Regions from separate parts of the Mesorhizobium sp. LNJC405B00 genome, predicted to be linked through region 2. Evidence: predicted binding sites of a transcription regulator. Region 2 holds the regulator's gene; each other region holds the start of a gene.
The links. Region 2 encodes PhoB, which activates phosphate uptake and scavenging genes when phosphate is short. Its sites were predicted from a motif close to TGTCATNNANCTGTCAT; they were not measured.

Region 1 (5,588 bases), on a different contig from region 2:
CGGCCAAGGCGCGCATGGTGCTGTCGGCGGCGATGAAATTGCCGCGCGGTTCGCTGAAGGTGAGGATGCCGGATGGCCGGGCGGTTCTTGTCGGCGGCAACGGACCCGGCCCGGATGCCGAACTGGTGTTGAAGAACTGGCGCCTGCCCGGCCGTGCCTTTTCCGGCGGCACCATCGGCGTTGCCGAATCCTACATGGACGGCGACTGGGAAAGCCCTGATGTAACCAGCTTCCTGGAACTGTTCGTCGTCAACTCGGCCGTTGGCGAACGCATTGCCGGCGGCGCCAACTGGCTCATCAACACGGTCCAGCGCATCCGCCACTGGTTCAACGAAAACACCCGCACAGGCTCGAAGCGCAACATCTCGGCGCATTACGATCTCGGCAACGCCTTCTACAAGCAATGGCTCGATCCCAGCATGACCTATTCGTCGGCGCTCTATGCGACCGGCGCCAACGACCTGGAAAGCGCTCAGGCCGCCAAATACCGCGCGCTGGCCAAGGATACGGGTATCGGCAAGAAGGACCATGTGCTCGAGATCGGCTGCGGCTGGGGCGGTTTTGCCGAATTTGCCGCGCGCGAGATCGGCTGCCGCGTCACCGGCCTGACCATCAGCCGCGAACAGCACGATTTCGCCAAGGCGCGCATCCAGAAGGCGGGACTGTCTGACAAGGTCGACATCAAGCTGCAGGATTACCGAGACGAAACGGGCACTTACGACCGCATCGCCTCGATCGAGATGTTCGAGGCGGTCGGCGAAAAATATTGGCCGGTATTTTTCGGCAAGATGAAGGCATGCCTGAGGCCCGGCGGCACCGCCGGCCTGCAGATCATCACCATCAACGAGGCCGCCTACGACACCTATCGGGCGAGGCCGGATTTCATCCAGCGCTATGTCTTCCCCGGCGGCATGCTGCCGACGCCGTCGATCCTGAAGACGCTGGGCAGCGACCATGGCCTTTCCCATCTGCGCGAGCGCGTCTTTCCGGACGACTATGCCCGCACGCTTGCCGAATGGCGCAACCGCTTCTGGGCGTCGTGGGAAAAGATCGTCCCGCTCGGCTTCGACGACCGCTTCAAGAAGCTTTGGGAATTTTATCTCCACTATTGCGAAGCCGGCTTCAGGGCCAGCTACATCGACGTGCGCCAGGTGGTCTACAAGGCCTGATCCGAAGCGTGATTGAGCGGGCGTATGCCCGCTCGTTTTCCCTGTTACCTGCGCGTTTGCCTCAAAGCAGGATGCGATACTTCGCAAACCCGGATTCGCCCTCGCCGGCCGGCTCGATCTTGAGCGATTTCACTCCCGATATAAAATCCTTCGCTTTGGGGCCGGTCTCGAACACGACGCTGGTGCCGGGCAGCGGCGTGAACGACCAATTGTCGTCGGCCGAGGGATTGATCGTGCCTTCGCTAACGACGTAGCGCACGATCACGTCGCGGTTGGTGTCCGGCGCCTCGTAGATGATCTTCGAGGCATTGATGTCGGGGAAATTGCCGCCACCGCCGGCGCGGTAATTGTTGGTGGCGACGACGAATTTCGCTGCCGGATCAATAGGCTTGCCGTCGAAGCTGAGGCCGATGATGCGGTTCGAGCCGGCATTGGCGACGCCACCCTTGGCATCGTATTTCGGCAGCTGCGACAGGTCTATTCCGTAGCTGACGCCATCGATCACATCGAAATTGTAGGACGGGAATTCGGTGTCGATGAGCGCCTGGTCGGCCTTGCCCGGCTCGATCTTCCGGAAAATGCCGGCCGACATTTCCAGCCATTCCTTCACTTGCGCGCCGGTGATTTCGACGGCGCGCACCGTGTTCGGATAGAGATAGAGGTCGGCGACGTTCTTGATGGCGATGTCGCCCACCGGCACGTCGGTATAGTAGTCGGCGCCGTTGCGCCCGCCGGCCTTGAAGGGTGCTGCCGCCGACAGCAGCGGCACATCCTTCCACTGCGTGCTCTTCAATATGTCCTTGAGATACCAGCTCTGCGCCTGGTTGACGATCTGCACCGACGGATCGTCGGCGACCAGCGCGAAATAGGAATAGAGCGGCGCCGAGGTCTTGCCGACCGGTCGGCGGACATAGGCAAGTGTCGCCTCATGGTCCGGCTTCAGCGCATCGACGACGCGCTGGTCGTCCGCCACCGTCGGCTTGTTTGCCTTGTCGACGCGCTGGTAGATCGGCCTTGCCTCCGATGTGGCCGAGGCTACGCGCCATTTCGATCCGTCCCGTTCCAGAAGCAGATCGATCAGTCCCATATGCGAGCCCCAGAAACCGCCCATCACGGCGGGCTTGCCCTGCAGCGTGCCTTTCTCGGTGTCGACGCCTTCGAGCGCCTGAAAATCCTTCTTGCCGGGGAAGACGAGATGCTGATGGCCGGTGAACACCGCATCGATGCCTTCGACGCCGGCGACGAAGAAGGAGGCGTTCTCCATGCCGTCGCCCTGCTTGATATCGATGCCGGAATGCGAGAGCGCGATGACGATGTCGGCGCCCTCCTCCTTGATCTGCGGCACCCATGCCCTGGCCGCCTCGACGATGTCGCGCGTCCTGACATTGCCTTCCAGGTTCTTCAGGTCCCAGACCATGATCTGCGGCGGCACAAAGCCGATGATGCCGATCTTGATCGGCTGCTCGGCGCCCGACCCGTCCTTGATCTTCTTGTCGAGGATGACATAGGGCTTGAGGTAGAGCTTGTCGTCGCGCGGTTTGGCGGCAAGCTCGGTGCCGCGGATCAGATTGGCGCAGACGAAGGGGAAATTGGCCCCGGCCAGCACCTTGTCGAGGAACGACAAGCCGTAGTTGAACTCGTGATTGCCGAGCGTCGAGCATTCATAGCCCAGCAGGTTCATGCCCTTCATGATCGGATGCAGATCGCCTTCCTTGAGGCCCTTCTCATAGGCGATGTAATCGCCCATCGGATTGCCCTGCAAAAGATCGCCATTGTCGATCAGCATCGCATTGGTGGCTTCCTTGCGCACCGCCGCGATCAGTGAGGCCGTCCGCGACAGGCCCATCGTGTCGTTGGCTTTGTCTGCGTAGTAGTCGTAAGGCAGCACATTCACATGGATGTCGGTGGTCTCCATGATCCTCAGATGCGCCTGATTGGCCTGCGCGCGGGCGGAAAACGGATGCAGCATGATCAGCGCCCCGCTGGCGGCCGCACCGGCAAGAAAACTACGGCGGGAGACGGGGTAATTGAGATGCGGCATTGGTTTTCCTTCCCAGCGACGTGACAAGATCCCAGCCCCGGGCGGAAGCTTCGCGCCGAAAACCGGCCATGTCCATCGGGAAGTCAGTCGATCAGCAAAAGGTGACGGCTGGATGAATATCCTTGGCCGCGGTTGAGAACCTCAGCCCTTGTTATCATCGCCCTGGGTGATCAGCCGCGCGCTGCGCTGGCCGGTGAAATAGATCCATAGCCAGCTAAGCGACACCGAGAGCCGGTTGCGAAAACCGATCAGGAAGTAGATATGCGCCACGCCCCACAGCCACCAGGCAAGCCATCCCGTGAGCTTGATCGAGCCGAAATCGATCGCGGCTGCCCACTTGCCGATCGTCACCAGGTCGCCGGCATGTTTGTAGCGGAAAGGGCGCGGCGCGCTATCGCCGGCCAGCCGCGCCCTGATCGTCGCGGCAACATGCTTGCCCTCCTGCTTGGCGGAGGGCGCCACGCCTGGCACCGGCTTGCCGTCCAGCCGCAAGACATGCGCTGTGTCGCCGACGACGAAGATCTCCGGACTGTTCGGCACGGTCAGATCGGGCTCGACCATTACCCTGCCCGCCCGGTCCACCGGCGCGCCCAGCCACTCTCCCGCGGGCGAAGCCGCTACGCCGGCGGCCCACAGGATGGTTCGCGCCGGCAGATGCGTCTCGCCAAAGACGACGCCTTCGGCATCGAGGCGCGTGACGGCGCGGCCAAGCTCGACCGTGACGCCCCGCCGCTCCAGCGCCTTGCGCGCATAGTCGGACAGCTTTGGCGCGAAATTGGCTAGGATCCTGTCTCCGGCCTCCACCAGCACCACACGCGCCTCACGCGTGTCGATGTTGCGGAATTCGCCGCGCAGCGTTTCATGCGCGAGTTCGACAATGGTGCCGGCAAGCTCCACGCCGGTCGGGCCGCCGCCGACGATGACCAGTGTCAGCAGTGCCTGGCGCTTGGCCGGATCGGTCTCGCGCTCGGCCTGCTCGAAGGCGAGCAGGATGCGCCGGCGAATGGTGGTTGCGTCTTCAAGCGTCTTCAGCCCGGGCGCGAAAGGCTCCCATTCGTCGTGGCCGAAATAAGCATGACGCGCGCCGGTGGCGAGCACCAGCGTGTCGTAGGGAACAGAACTGCCGTCCTCAAGCAGCACGCGTTTGCCTGGACGGTCGACGCCGGTGACGTTGCCGAGCAGGGTCGTCACGTCCTCGCGCTTGCGCAGCAGATGACGGATCGGCAAGGCGACTTCCGAGGTCGCCAGCGAGGTGGTCGCCACCTGGTAGAGCAGCGGCTGGAAAAGGTGATGGTTGCGCTTGTCGATCATGGTGATGCGCACGGGTGCGCCGGCCAGCGCCCGGGTGAGTTCGAGACCGCCGAACCCTGCGCCGACGACAACGACATGATGGCTGGTTTCACTCATCGCATTCACCCCTATTTGTCTCCCTTTATCTAGTGATTTTTGTGCACCGCAACAATGTCGCGGCGAGCTAGATTGCCGCTTAAGGCTGCCCAGGACTCGTCGCCGGATGTCGCGAATGCCTATGTCGGCAAGCATGGACGGGTATAGCCTTGCAGGGGCTGGAACCACGGGAGTGAAGCATGGCCAACGGCGATGACAAAGATCGCAAAGGGCGGGCGCAATATTCTTCGCCGCCTTGCTTCATGCACGAACTCGATCCGGAATTTCGCGCGCCATTGACCGACTGGACCGATGTGCGCCGTTGGCGCAAGGCCGAGCGCGAGCGTCTGATCGCGGCACGGTTGGCGGTTTCCGCCGATGCGCGGGTGGCGATGTCGCGGGCTATCGCCGAAGGGCTCGACGCGGCCATCGGCGACATTGCCGGCCGCATGGTCAGCCTCTATTGGCCGTTTCGCGGCGAGCCGGACCTGCGGCCGTGGATGGCGTCGATCAACGAACGCGGCGGCCGCACGGCGCTGCCCATCGTGATCGAGAAAGGCCAGCCGCTGATCTTCCGCGCTTATGTACCCGGCGACCGGCTGGAAAAAGGCATCTGGAACATCCCGATCCCGGCCGAAGGCGAGCCGGTGCTGCCCGACATCGTCATCTCGCCGATCGTCGGCATCGACCCGCGAAACTACCGCCTTGGCTATGGCGGTGGCTTCTTCGACCGCACGCTGGCTGCCATGCCGTTCAAGCCATTGGTCATCGGCGTCGGCTACGAACTGCAGCGCATCGCCACCATTTACCCGCAGCCGCACGATATTCCGATGGATAGGCTGGTGACCGAGGCTGCTCAGGGCTAGGCCAGTTCCGGCTTCATCCCCATCGCCGTGCGATCGACGATCTCGCGCAGGGCAAAGGATGAATTGATCTTGGTCACATGCGGCATCGCCGACAGCCACTCCTTGTGGATGCGCTCATAGTCGACC
Region 2 (5,588 bases):
GCCGAGCCGGTCGATATCGGCGACGCTGATATGCGGGCGCTGGCCGCTCGTGCGCGAGAGACGGACGGACCGGAGCGCGAAGCCTATCGCAGGGCCGGTGAGGCGCTCGGCTTCGGCCTCGGCAGCCTGTTTGCGCTGATCGACCCGGCCCCCGTCGCCATGGTCGGCGTCAGCGCCGCCGCGTTCGACCTGATCGAACCGGCATTGCGCGAAGCGATCGCCCAGACCGCCGGCGGCCAGCACTCGAAATCGATCTCCTTCGACACCGAGCCCAACGAGCTGCCGCTGATCCGCGAAGGCTGTGCCATGCGCGCGCTCGGCTTCGTCGATCAGGAGATTTTCGCGCCGGGCATTCAGGCCAAATCCGGCAAGCATGTCGCCTGAATGGCCGGCAACGGCGCGACGCGCAGCATCCTAGTCTTCCCTGATCGCGTAGCCGGCGCCGCGAATGGTACGGATGACATCCGGCATGCGGCCGTTGTTGACCGCTTTGCGTAAGCGCCCGACATGGACGTCGACGGTTCGCTCGTCGATATAGATCGTCTCGCCCCAGACATTGTCGAGCAGTTGGCTGCGCGAGAACACGCGGCCGGGATGGCGCATCATGAATTCGAGCAGCCGGAACTCGGTCGGTCCGAGCCTGATCTCGCTCTTCTTGCGGTAGACACGGTGCGACTCGCGGTCGAGCACGATGTCGCCGACCTTGAGCACGCTGGACAGCACTTCCGGCTTGGCCCGGCGCAGCAGCGCCTTCACGCGCGCCATGAACTCCGGCGTCGAGAATGGCTTGACCAGATAGTCGTCGGCACCGGTGGACAGGCCGCGCACGCGATCGCTTTCCTCACCGCGCGCGGTCAGCATGATGATCGGCAGCCGCTCGGTTTCGGGCCGCACTCTAAGCCGCCGGCAGAGCTCGATGCCGGAAACAGCGGGCACCATCCAGTCGAGCACCAGGAGATCGGGCACGTTTTCCTGCAGGCGGATCTCGGCCTCGTCGCCGCGTGTCACCACCTCGACCTGATAGCCTTCGGATTCGAGGTTGTAGCGGAGGAGCACGCCTAGCGGCTCCTCGTCCTCCACGACCATGATGCGTGGCGCGATCATAGGCAGTTCACCCTCATCAGGCCGGCGTGGCCATCGCCGTCTCGTCCTGCTTCGGACGATTGGCGGGCAATTGCTGGCCGGTCAGCACATAATACGCATTTTCGGCGATGTTGGTGACATGATCGCCGATGCGCTCAAGATTCTTGGCGCAGAACAAGAGATGCGTGCAGGCGGTGATGTTGCGAGGGTCTTCCATCATGTAGGTCAAGAGCTCACGAAACACGGACGTGTATTTGACGTCGATGCGCTCGTCGTCATTCCTGAGTTTTGCAAGAGCTGCCGCATCGGTGGCGGCATATTCCTCGACGACGCCTTGCACCTGGATCAGCACCAGTTGCGCCATGGCATCGATGGAGTGCGAGAGGTCGCGCGGCGTGACGCTGAGGCCCACGGTGCCGACGCGTTTGGCGATATTCTTGGCGAGATCGCCGATGCGCTCGAGGTCGCCGGCCATGCGGATCGAGCCGACCACGGCGCGCAGATCGTTGGCCATCGGCTGGCGCTTGGCGATCAGCGTGATGGCGCGGTCGTCCAGTTCGCGCTGGCGCGCATCCATGATGGCGTCGTCGGACACGACACGCTGTGCCAGCGCATTGTCCGAATTGAGCAGCGCCTTGGTCGAGCCGCTGACCATCGAGCCGGCCAGATCGCCCATGTCGCGGATCAGCTTACTGATCTGCCCGAGCTCTTCATCGAAGGAGGCGACGGTATGTTCACCCATGATCTTGGTCCTCGTGCCTGAAAATTCACCCGCCGGACGGCTCAGCCGAAGCGGCCGGTAATGTAGTCCTGGGTGCGCTTGTCGTCGGGGTTGGTGAACATCTTGTCGGTGGCGCCCTCCTCGACGAGATAGCCGAGATGGAACATCGCCGTGCGTTGCGAGACGCGCGCCGCCTGCTGCATCGAATGGGTGACGATGACGATCGTGTAGTTCTGGCGCAGCTCGTCTATCAGCTCCTCGACACGGGCGGTGGCGATCGGATCGAGCGCCGAGCAGGGCTCGTCCATCAAGATCACTTCCGGCGACACGGCGATGGCGCGCGCGATGCACAGGCGCTGCTGCTGGCCGCCGGACAGGCCGGTGCCGGGCTCCTGCAGGCGGTCCTTGACCTCGTTCCAGATCGCCGCCTTCTTCAGGCTCTGCTCGACGATCTGGTCCATGTCGGACTTGCGCTTGGCCAGCCCATGGATGCGCGGGCCGTAGGCGACGTTCTCGTAGATGGACTTCGGGAACGGGTTGGGTTTCTGGAACACCATGCCGACGCGGGCGCGCAGTTCGACGACATCGATGTTCTTGTCGTAGATGTCGTCTTCATCGAGCGTGATCTTGCCGGTCACCCGCGCCGAATCGATGGTGTCGTTCATGCGGTTGAGGCAGCGCAGGAAGGTCGACTTGCCGCAGCCGGACGGGCCGATCAGCGCCGTCACCTGGTTCTGGCGGACGTCGAGATTGACGTCGAACAACGCCTGCTTCTCGCCATAGAACACGCCGACCTTGTCGCCGCGCATCTTGATGACTTCGTTCGACTTGGCGTTCATTTTGTCGCCCACTGCATTCTCAAGGGACTGTTCGGTCATGATGTTCATACCAAATTGCCTTTTTTCTACCAGCGCCGCTCGAACCGGCGCCGGAGCACGATCGCGGTGATGTTCATGGCCATGAGGAAGACGAGCAGGATGATGATGGCGCCGGACATGCGCTCGACAAAAGCGCGCTCAGCCTCGTTTGCCCACATATAGATCTGAACCGGCAGCGCGGTCGCCGGATCGAAAGGCGTCGTCGGATAATCGGCGACGAAAGCGACCATGCCGATCAAGAGCAGCGGTGCTGTCTCGCCGAGCGCACGCGCCAGGCCGATGATGGTGCCGGTAAGGATGCCTGGGGCGGCAAGCGGCAGGATGTGATGGAACACCATCTGCATCTTGGAGGCGCCGAGACCTAGGGCCGCCGAGCGGATCGACGGCGGCACCGCGGCGAGGGCGGCGCGCGTGGCGATGATTATGGTCGGCAATGTCATCAAGGTCAGCACCAGGCCGCCGACGAAGGAAGCCGAGCGCGGCATGCCGAGGAAGTTGATGAACACGGCAAGGCCAAGCAGACCGAAGACGATCGACGGCACCGCCGCGAGATTGTTGATGTTGACTTCGATCAGGTCCGTAAAGCGGTTCTTCTTGGCGAACTCCTCCAGATAGATCGAGGCGGCGACGCCGATCGGCAGCGCCAGCAAAAGCACGATCATCATCATGTAGAACGAACCGATGATGGCCACGCCCATGCCCGACGTCTCGGGCCGGCTGGAGGCGCCATAGCTGAACAGGCCGGTGTTGAAATGCTCGGCCATCGCGCCTTCGGCTTTGAGCTTGTTCATCCAGTCGATCTGCTGGTTGGACACCTTGCGGCGCGCTTCATCGACGCCGAGGTCGATCTGGCCCTTGAAGGCCGAGTCGAGATTGGCGGCGGCCAGGATGTCGACGTCACGCGTCGTGCCGATCACCGACGGATCGGCGGAGACGATGTCGCGCAGCTGGACGCGGGCGCCTTCCGACAGGAAGCCCTTGAGCTTCAGCATCATCGGCTTGTTGGCCGGATCGATGCCGAGCTTGGCCACCAGCGCGTTTTCGGCGAGCTTGGGATAGTTCGCCTTGATCAGCACATTCGGGTCTGTGGCACGCTTGTTCGAGGGGTCGATGACCTTCTCATCGAAGGTGATCGGAAGCGTCACCGTCGTCTGCCAGAAGGCGGTGTAGCCTTTCGAGACGATGGTGATCAACATGATGGCCAGGAACGCCAGGCCCACCGAGATCGCAATCACGCCATAGATGCGGAACCGGCGTTCGGCGGCATAGCGCGCCTTCAGCCCGATGTCGCGGCGCGGACGCGCGACGGCGCCCGCCATCGTGTCCAGGGGGATGTCGGTCATTCGTACTGCTCCCGGTACTTGCGCACGATGTAGAGGGCGACGATGTTCATCACCAGCGTCAGCGCGAACAGCGTCAGGCCGAGCGCGAAGGCGACCAGCGTCTGCGGCGAGTTGAACTCGAGATCGCCGGTCAGCTGGTTGACGATCTTTACGGTGATGGTCGTCATCGCCTCGAACGGATTGGCCGTCAGATTGGCGGCGACGCCCGCCGCCAGCACGACGATCATCGTCTCGCCGATGGCGCGCGACGCCGTCAACAGGATGGCGCCGACGATGCCGGGCAGTGCCGCCGGCAGGATCACCCGCTTGATCGTCTCGGAGCGCGTGGCGCCGAGGCCGAGCGAGCCGTCACGCATTGCGCGCGGCACCGCGGTGATGATGTCGTCGGACAAAGAGGACACGACCGGGATCAGCATGACGCCCATCACCAGACCGGCGGTGAAGATGCTCTGGCCCTGGATGAAGGGCGAGCCGCCGGTGAGTGCCGCCGACAGGTCGCGCAAGAACGGTCCGAGCGTGACAACGGCGAAGATGCCGTAGACGATGGTCGGAATGCCGGCCAGCAGTTCCAACGCCGGCTTGACCACCGAGCGCACACCGCGCGAGGCATATTCGGACATGTAGACCGCCGACATCAGCCCGACCGGCACTGCCACCAGAAGGGCGACGGCGGCGATGTAGAGCGTGCCGGCGAGAAGCGGGACCAGGCCGAACTGACCCTGGCTGCCGCCGGAACCGGCGGCGGCGAAACGCGGATCCCACACCGTGCCGAAGAAGAAGCTCACCGGCGACACGCTCTCGAAGAAGGTGATGGTCTGGAACAGCATCGACAGCACGATGCCGACCGTGGTCAGGATGGCGATGGTCGAGGCCGCAAGCAGCCCCCACAGCATCAGCTTCTCGACATTGTTGCGCGCCCTGGCGCGCGGTGCGATCTGCCTCAGCGCATAGAAGGCGCCGGCGATCGACAGAGCGAAGGTCAGCACGGCGCCGAACAGGCCGAGCCGGTCCTGGACCTGGTTCGCCTCGACCGCGATCGGGATCATATAGTCCTGGGTGTCGCTGGCCAGTGCCACGCCCTTGGCGGCGAGCAGCGGCTGCAATTCGGCGAAAGTAGCGGGAAGTGCGGTATCGCCATCGAGCCGACGCAGGCCCTTGGCCAGGCTCTTCACCAGGCTGGCGTCGAGCGCTTCGCTGGCGACCTTTGTGTCGGCGGTGCGCTCGGGCAAAGCGGCATGGATATGCCGGTCGAGATAGAAGGAAGAGCCGATATCCCAGACGGCGAGCAAAAGGACGGCAGGCAGGACCGCGAGCAGAAAGGCCCACCAGCCATGATAATGCGCGCGCGAATGCGGCTTGACCTTGCCGGTATCCAGCGCCGCGGCGCGCTGGCGGCCGACCACAAAAGCGACCACGCCTATGGCAATGACTATGGCGAGTACGAGCAAGGACGACATAACCCACCCCAGGGAAAATTCAGATCGCCGCCGCCGTTGCGGCAAGCGGCGAAATCAGGGCGCGGAGTTCATCCGCGCCCTGATCCGTCCGTTGATTACATTGTCT
Region 3 (5,588 bases), on a different contig from region 2:
AGCTCCTTGTCGGGAATGGCGATCGAGACACCCCTCACCGCCTCGACGCCGCCGGGATAGACTTTCTTCACATCCTTCAGATCGATGGTCGCCATCAGCTTCTCACTTTTCGGTATCGACCAGTCCGCGCACGAACCAGCGTTGCATCAGCACCACGATCAGGATCGGCGGCAGTATGGCCAGCATCGCGGTGACCATGACCAGATGCCATTGGGTATCGGCATCGGCGAAGGAGACCATCTTTCTAAGTGCGATGACGATGGTGTTCATGTCATTGCTGTTGGTGACGAGCAGCGGCCACAGGTACTGCGTCCAGCCATAAATGAAGAGGATGACGAACAGCGCCGCGATGTTGGTGCGCGACAGCGGCAGCAGGATGTCGAAAAAGAAGCGCCATGGTCCGGCGCCGTCGACACGCGCCGCTTCCACCAACTCACCTGGAATGGTCATGAAGAACTGGCGAAACAGAAGCGTGGCGGTGGCCGAGGCGATCAGCGGAATGATCAGGCCGGCATAGGTGTCGATCATGCCGAGATCGACCATCACCTTGTAGGTCGGCAGGATGCGCACCTCGACGGGAAGCATCAGCGTGATGAAGATCAGCCAGAAGAAGACCATCCGAAGCGGAAAACGGAAGAACACGATCGCATAGGCCGAAAGGATCGAGATGAAAATCTTCCCCACCGCGATGCCGAGCGCCATGATCGTGGTGTTGAGCAGCAATCGGCCGACACTGACGCCGCCGATGCGGCCGACACCGCCGAACAGCGACTCGCTGTAATTGTTCCAGACCTGGTCGCCGGGCAAAAGAGGCAATGGCGGCTTGAGGATGGTCTGCAGCGTCTGCGTGGAGGCAACGAAGGTGTAGTAGATCGGGAAAGCGACGATCAGGATGCCCAGGATGAGCACGGCGTGGGCGATGAGGGCGCGAAGCGGGGACTGACCAATCATCGCTCGCGCTCAACCGTAGTGGACTTTGCGTTCCACATAGCGGAACTGGATGGCCGTGAGTGAGATGACGATGACCATCAGGATGACCGACTGCGCGGCCGAATCGCCGAGGATCAAATTGACGAAACCGTCATTGTAGACCTTGTAGACCAGCGTCTCGGTGGCCTTGCCTGGCCCGCCGCCGGTGACGGCATGAACGATACCGAAAGTGTCGAACAGTGCATAGACAGTGTTGACGACCAGCAGGAAGAAGGTCGTCGGTGCGAGCAGCGGGAAGACGATGGTCCAGAAGCGCTTCGTCTCCCCGGCGCCGTCCATGGCCGCCGCCTCTATCAACGTCTTCGGCACTGCCTGCAGCCCGGCGACGAAGAATAGGAAATTGTAGCTGATCTGCTTCCAGGCAGCCGCAGACACCAGCAGGATCATGGCTTGGTTGCCGTTAAGCAAGGGATCCCAGGCGATGCCGAGACCTCTCAAGGCGTAGGCCAGCGAACCGATCGAGGGGTTGAACAGAAACAGCCACAACATGCCGGCAATCGCCGGCGCCACCGCATACGGCCAGATCAGCAGCGTGCGATAGAGGCCTTTGCCGCGCACCACCTTCTCGGCCATGACGGCAAGCAACAGGGCCACACCCATGGCGACGATCGCGGTCGCCAGAGAGAACACCAGCGTAACTTTGATCGAGTTGAGGTAGGCCGGGTCGGCCAGCACCTTGCGAAAATTGGCGAGCCCGACGAACTTGCTCTTCAGCCCGAACGGGTCTTCCCTGAGCATCGACTGGTAGAGCGCCTGCCCGGTCGGCCAGTAGAAAAAGATCAGCGTAATGGCGAGTTGCGGCGCCACCAGCAGGTAAGGCAGGGTCTTGTTGGGAAAGACGACGCGTGGAGACAGGGTGATTCCCTCGCTATTCAGGAAATCGTCCACGCGGGTCCGCGTGGACGAGGTTCAACTGACAAATCGCTTCAGTTTCCGATCGCTTCCTGAATCGCCTTGTTGCCGCGTGCGACCGCGTTGTCGAGTGCCTGCTGCGCAGTCTGCTGGCCGGCCAGCATCTTCTCGAACTCCTCATTCTCGATGTCGCGCACCTGCGGCAGGTTGACGAGGCGCACGCCCTTCGAGTTCTCGGTCGGCGCCTTGCCCAGCATCTGCAGGATCGGCGTCTCACGGCCCGGATTCTTGTCATAGAAGCCGGACTTCTTGGTCGCTTCATAGGCAGCGAGCGTCACCGGCAGATAACCCGACTTCTGGTGCAGATACTCTTGCACTTCGGTCTTGGACAGGTAGGAGAAGAACGCCGCGACGCCCTTGTATTCCTCGTCCGATTTGTTGCCGAACACCCACAGGCTGGCGCCGCCCGGCGTGGTGTTCTGGGGCGCGCCCTTGGCGTCACTATCATAGGGAAGCTGGCCGATGCCGTAGTTCATGCCCGACTTGACGATGTCACCGAGACCCCCCGACGATTCGGTGAAGATGCCGCATTCTCCGGCAAGAAAGATCTGCTTGGCTTCGGATGTACGGCCGCCATATTTGAAGGTGCCGTCCTTGGCCAGGTCGGCGAGCGCCTGGAAATGATTGACGAAGATCGGCGCATTGATCTTGAGCTCAACGTCGGTTCCGGCAAGTCCGTTCTGGTTGGTGCCATAGGAAACGTCGTTCCAGGCAGCGAAGGCCTCAAGGTGGATCCAGGTCAACCAGGTCGAGGTATAGCCGCAGGAAGCGGCGCCGCTCGCCTTGATCTTCTTGGCGGCTTCCCACACCTCGTTCCAGGTCTTTGGCGGATTGTTCACATCAAGCCCGGCCTTCTGGAAGATATCCTTGTTGTAGTAGAGGATGGGCGACGAGGAATTATAGGGGAAGGACAGCATGGTCCCGTCCGGCTTCGAATAGTAGCCGACGATGCCGGGCAAATACTGGCTCTTGTCGAAGGTCACGCCGGCGCTGGTCAGCACATCGGCCACCGGCTTGATCGCACCTTCGGCGGCCATCATGACGCCGGTACCCACGTCGAACACCTGGATGATGTCGGGCGCTTGCCCCGCACGAAAGGCAGCGATGCCGGCATTCAGCGTTTCGGGATAGGTGCCCTTGAAAACAGGGAGAATTTCATAGTCGCTCTGGCTGGCATTGAAATCCTTGGCGATCTTGTCGACCACCTCGGCATTGGCGCCGGTCATTGCATGCCACCAACTGATCTGGGTGGCGGTGAAGGCGGAGGTGGTGGAAAGCAGGGTCAAGGTGGCGGCAACACCGGCCGCAAAGCCGAACAACTTCATGTTTCATCTCCCGTTTGTCATTGGCGAAAGGGGCGCTCCCGCGAACGCAATATGTGTCGCTGATGACAATCGGACAACGGATTTGTTGCTGTTTCGTGAATTTCATACCCGGCTAACTTCGCGCCCCCTCGCCTTGCAACGAGGACAGAGAGAAATGCCAAGCCGGCTCAGCGATAGAATGGGGCATGGTGGGCCTGCAAGGATCGCCGACCGCCCAGCGATGCGTGAAGGGCCCGCGTGACAGCGCCACGCACCTGCACCGTGCGGCCGCCAAACCGGCGCTCGGCCAGATCGAGATCGGCCGAGCGGCATCGCGCCAGGCGCTGCTGTAACCGTGCGTCTGGAATGAGAACAGGATCGCCGCAACGTACAACCCGAAAAACCCGCTGTAGTTGTAGTTCGCATAACCGATTCTTCGTCAAGCGTGGCATACTAATCAAGTGGACGGCTTGATTGCTGTGGGAGAGCAGGTGGGGCGAGATGCTGACGGTCTATAATTGTATCGTGCATGAGCACGATCTGAGACTGGTCGCACTGGCAGCGCTCATTTGCGGTATTTCTTCCTTCTCGGCGGTCAACCTGCTTCGCCATGTCGACCGCTCGAGCGAGCGCAACCGCTATACCTGGCTGATGATAGCAGCCACTTCCACCGGCTTCGGTATCTGGGCGACGCATTTCATCGCAATGCTTGCCTTTTCTCCCGGAATCCCCAACGCCTACAATACGGAAATGTCGGCGCTTTCGCTCGCCGGTTCCGTCGCCCTGACCGCTGCGGGCATGTGGATCGCCACCTTGCGCCGGGGCATCGACTACCCTCTGGTCGGCGGCGCGGTCCTCGGCGCTGGTATCGCCGCCATGCACTATATCGGCATGGCCGCCTTCGAGGTCGAAGGGCGCATCGTCTGGAACCCGCTGCTGGTCGGCGTCTCGGTGCTGACAGGCGTCACCCTCGCCGCGCTGGCGCTGCTGGTCGTGTTGCGACGGCCGTCCATGCAGGCCACAATCGCCGCCGCCATCCTGTTGACGCTGGCGATCTGCAGCCTGCACTTCATCGCCATGGGCGCGGTGTCGATCTTCCCGGACTCCTCCATCGAGATATCGCAGTTCACGGTCGAACCGGTGTCGCAGGCCTTCGCCGCCGCTGCAGTCAGCATGGCTATCCTGGTGCTTTCAGCCGCAGCATTGTGGATCGACCTTCGCTTCCGGCGTCACAAGCTCGAGGCCGAGCGCATGCACGGCCTCGCCAACGCCGCCGTCGAGGGGCTGATCGTCTGCGACGGCGCCCGCATCGTCAGCGCCAATGACAGCATCGCGGCACTCACCGGCATTGCGCCGGAAGTGCTGAACGCGATGCTGCTTGGCGACCTCTTCGCCGAACGCACCGCGGCCGGCATGTCCGACTGCAGCGGACAGGCACAGGAAGCCGAACTCAGAGCCCATGACGGCGCCACCATCCCCGTCGAACTTATCGCCAGAAGCATCGACTATTGCGGCAAGCGGCACAGCGTGGTCGCCGTGCGCGACATCCGCGAACGCAGGAAGGCCGAGCAGGAGATCCTGCGCCTCGCCCATTTCGACCCGCTGACCGGGCTCCCCAACCGCCGCAGTTTCTCCGGCCGGCTCGAGGCCGAAATTGCCGCAATGGACCGCGGCGGCAAGGGTGGGCATCTTGCGCTGCTGCTGCTCGACCTCGACCGCTTCAAGGAAGTGAACGACCTGTTCGGGCATGGCGCCGGCGATGCCATGCTGCAGAAGGTGGCGCTATGCGCCTCCGCCGTGCTCCGCCACGGACAGATGCTGGCGCGTCTCGGCGGCGACGAGTTCGCCATCATCGCTCCGAACCTTCCCGATCCGCAGGCGGCCGGCCGCATCGCCGAGGCGGTGCTGGCGGCCATGCGCGAGGAAAACCGGCTGTCGGTCGGTGGCGGGCTGGTGTCGGCCAGCATCGGCATTGCACTTTATCCGCTCGACGCCGATGAGCCGACACTCCTGGTCAGCCACGCCGACACCGCGCTCTACCGCGCCAAGGCCGAGGGCAAGGACACTTACCGTTACTTCGAGGCCTCGATGGGCGCCGAGGCGCGAGACCGGCGCGTGATGGAGCACGAACTGCGCCAGGCCATGGCGCGCGATGAGTTTCGCCTCGTCTACCAGCCACAAAAGGAGATCAGCAGCGGGCGGATGGTCGGGTTCGAAGCGCTGATCCGCTGGCGCCATCCGCAGCGCGGCGACGTGTCGCCGGCGACCTTCATCCCGGTGGCCGAAGACAGCGGCGTCATCATCCAGATCGGCGAATGGGTGCTGGCGACGGCCTGCGCCGAGGCAGCGCGCTGGAAGAACCCTCTCACCGTCGCGGTCAAT

Region 1: the regulator PhoB is predicted to act here: its motif matches at 3,312-3,328, upstream of X756_RS146230 (bifunctional 2',3'-cyclic-nucleotide 2'-phosphodiesterase/3'-nucleotidase).
Region 3: the regulator PhoB is predicted to act here: its motif matches at 3,290-3,306, upstream of ugpB (sn-glycerol-3-phosphate ABC transporter substrate-binding protein UgpB).

The regions. Positions count from the first base shown of each region.
Region 1 covers NZ_AYWC01000010.1:158,714-164,301, forward strand. The annotation lists gene X756_RS146235 (cyclopropane-fatty-acyl-phospholipid synthase family protein) at 1-1,169, shown strand, start outside; gene X756_RS146230 (bifunctional 2',3'-cyclic-nucleotide 2'-phosphodiesterase/3'-nucleotidase) at 1,231-3,210, opposite strand; gene X756_RS146225 (NAD(P)/FAD-dependent oxidoreductase) at 3,352-4,617, opposite strand; gene X756_RS146220 (5-formyltetrahydrofolate cyclo-ligase) at 4,797-5,462, shown strand; gene X756_RS146215 (Lrp/AsnC family transcriptional regulator) at 5,459-5,588, opposite strand, start outside.
Region 2 covers NZ_AYWC01000011.1:237,588-243,175, forward strand. The annotation lists partial or broken gene X756_RS01000000165835 (ROK family protein) at 1-384, shown strand, start outside; gene phoB (phosphate regulon transcriptional regulator PhoB) at 415-1,104, opposite strand; gene phoU (phosphate signaling complex protein PhoU) at 1,121-1,825, opposite strand; gene pstB (phosphate ABC transporter ATP-binding protein PstB) at 1,867-2,691, opposite strand; gene pstA (phosphate ABC transporter permease PstA) at 2,709-4,025, opposite strand; gene pstC (phosphate ABC transporter permease subunit PstC) at 4,022-5,482, opposite strand; gene X756_RS144915 (substrate-binding domain-containing protein) at 5,578-5,588, opposite strand, start outside.
Region 3 covers NZ_AYWC01000014.1:63,869-69,456, forward strand. The annotation lists gene X756_RS142290 (sn-glycerol-3-phosphate import ATP-binding protein UgpC) at 1-95, opposite strand, end outside; gene ugpE (sn-glycerol-3-phosphate ABC transporter permease UgpE) at 103-951, opposite strand; gene ugpA (sn-glycerol-3-phosphate ABC transporter permease UgpA) at 961-1,845, opposite strand; gene ugpB (sn-glycerol-3-phosphate ABC transporter substrate-binding protein UgpB) at 1,917-3,227, opposite strand; gene X756_RS1000000168955 (hypothetical protein) at 3,413-3,559, shown strand; gene X756_RS142270 (EAL domain-containing protein) at 3,708-5,588, shown strand, end outside.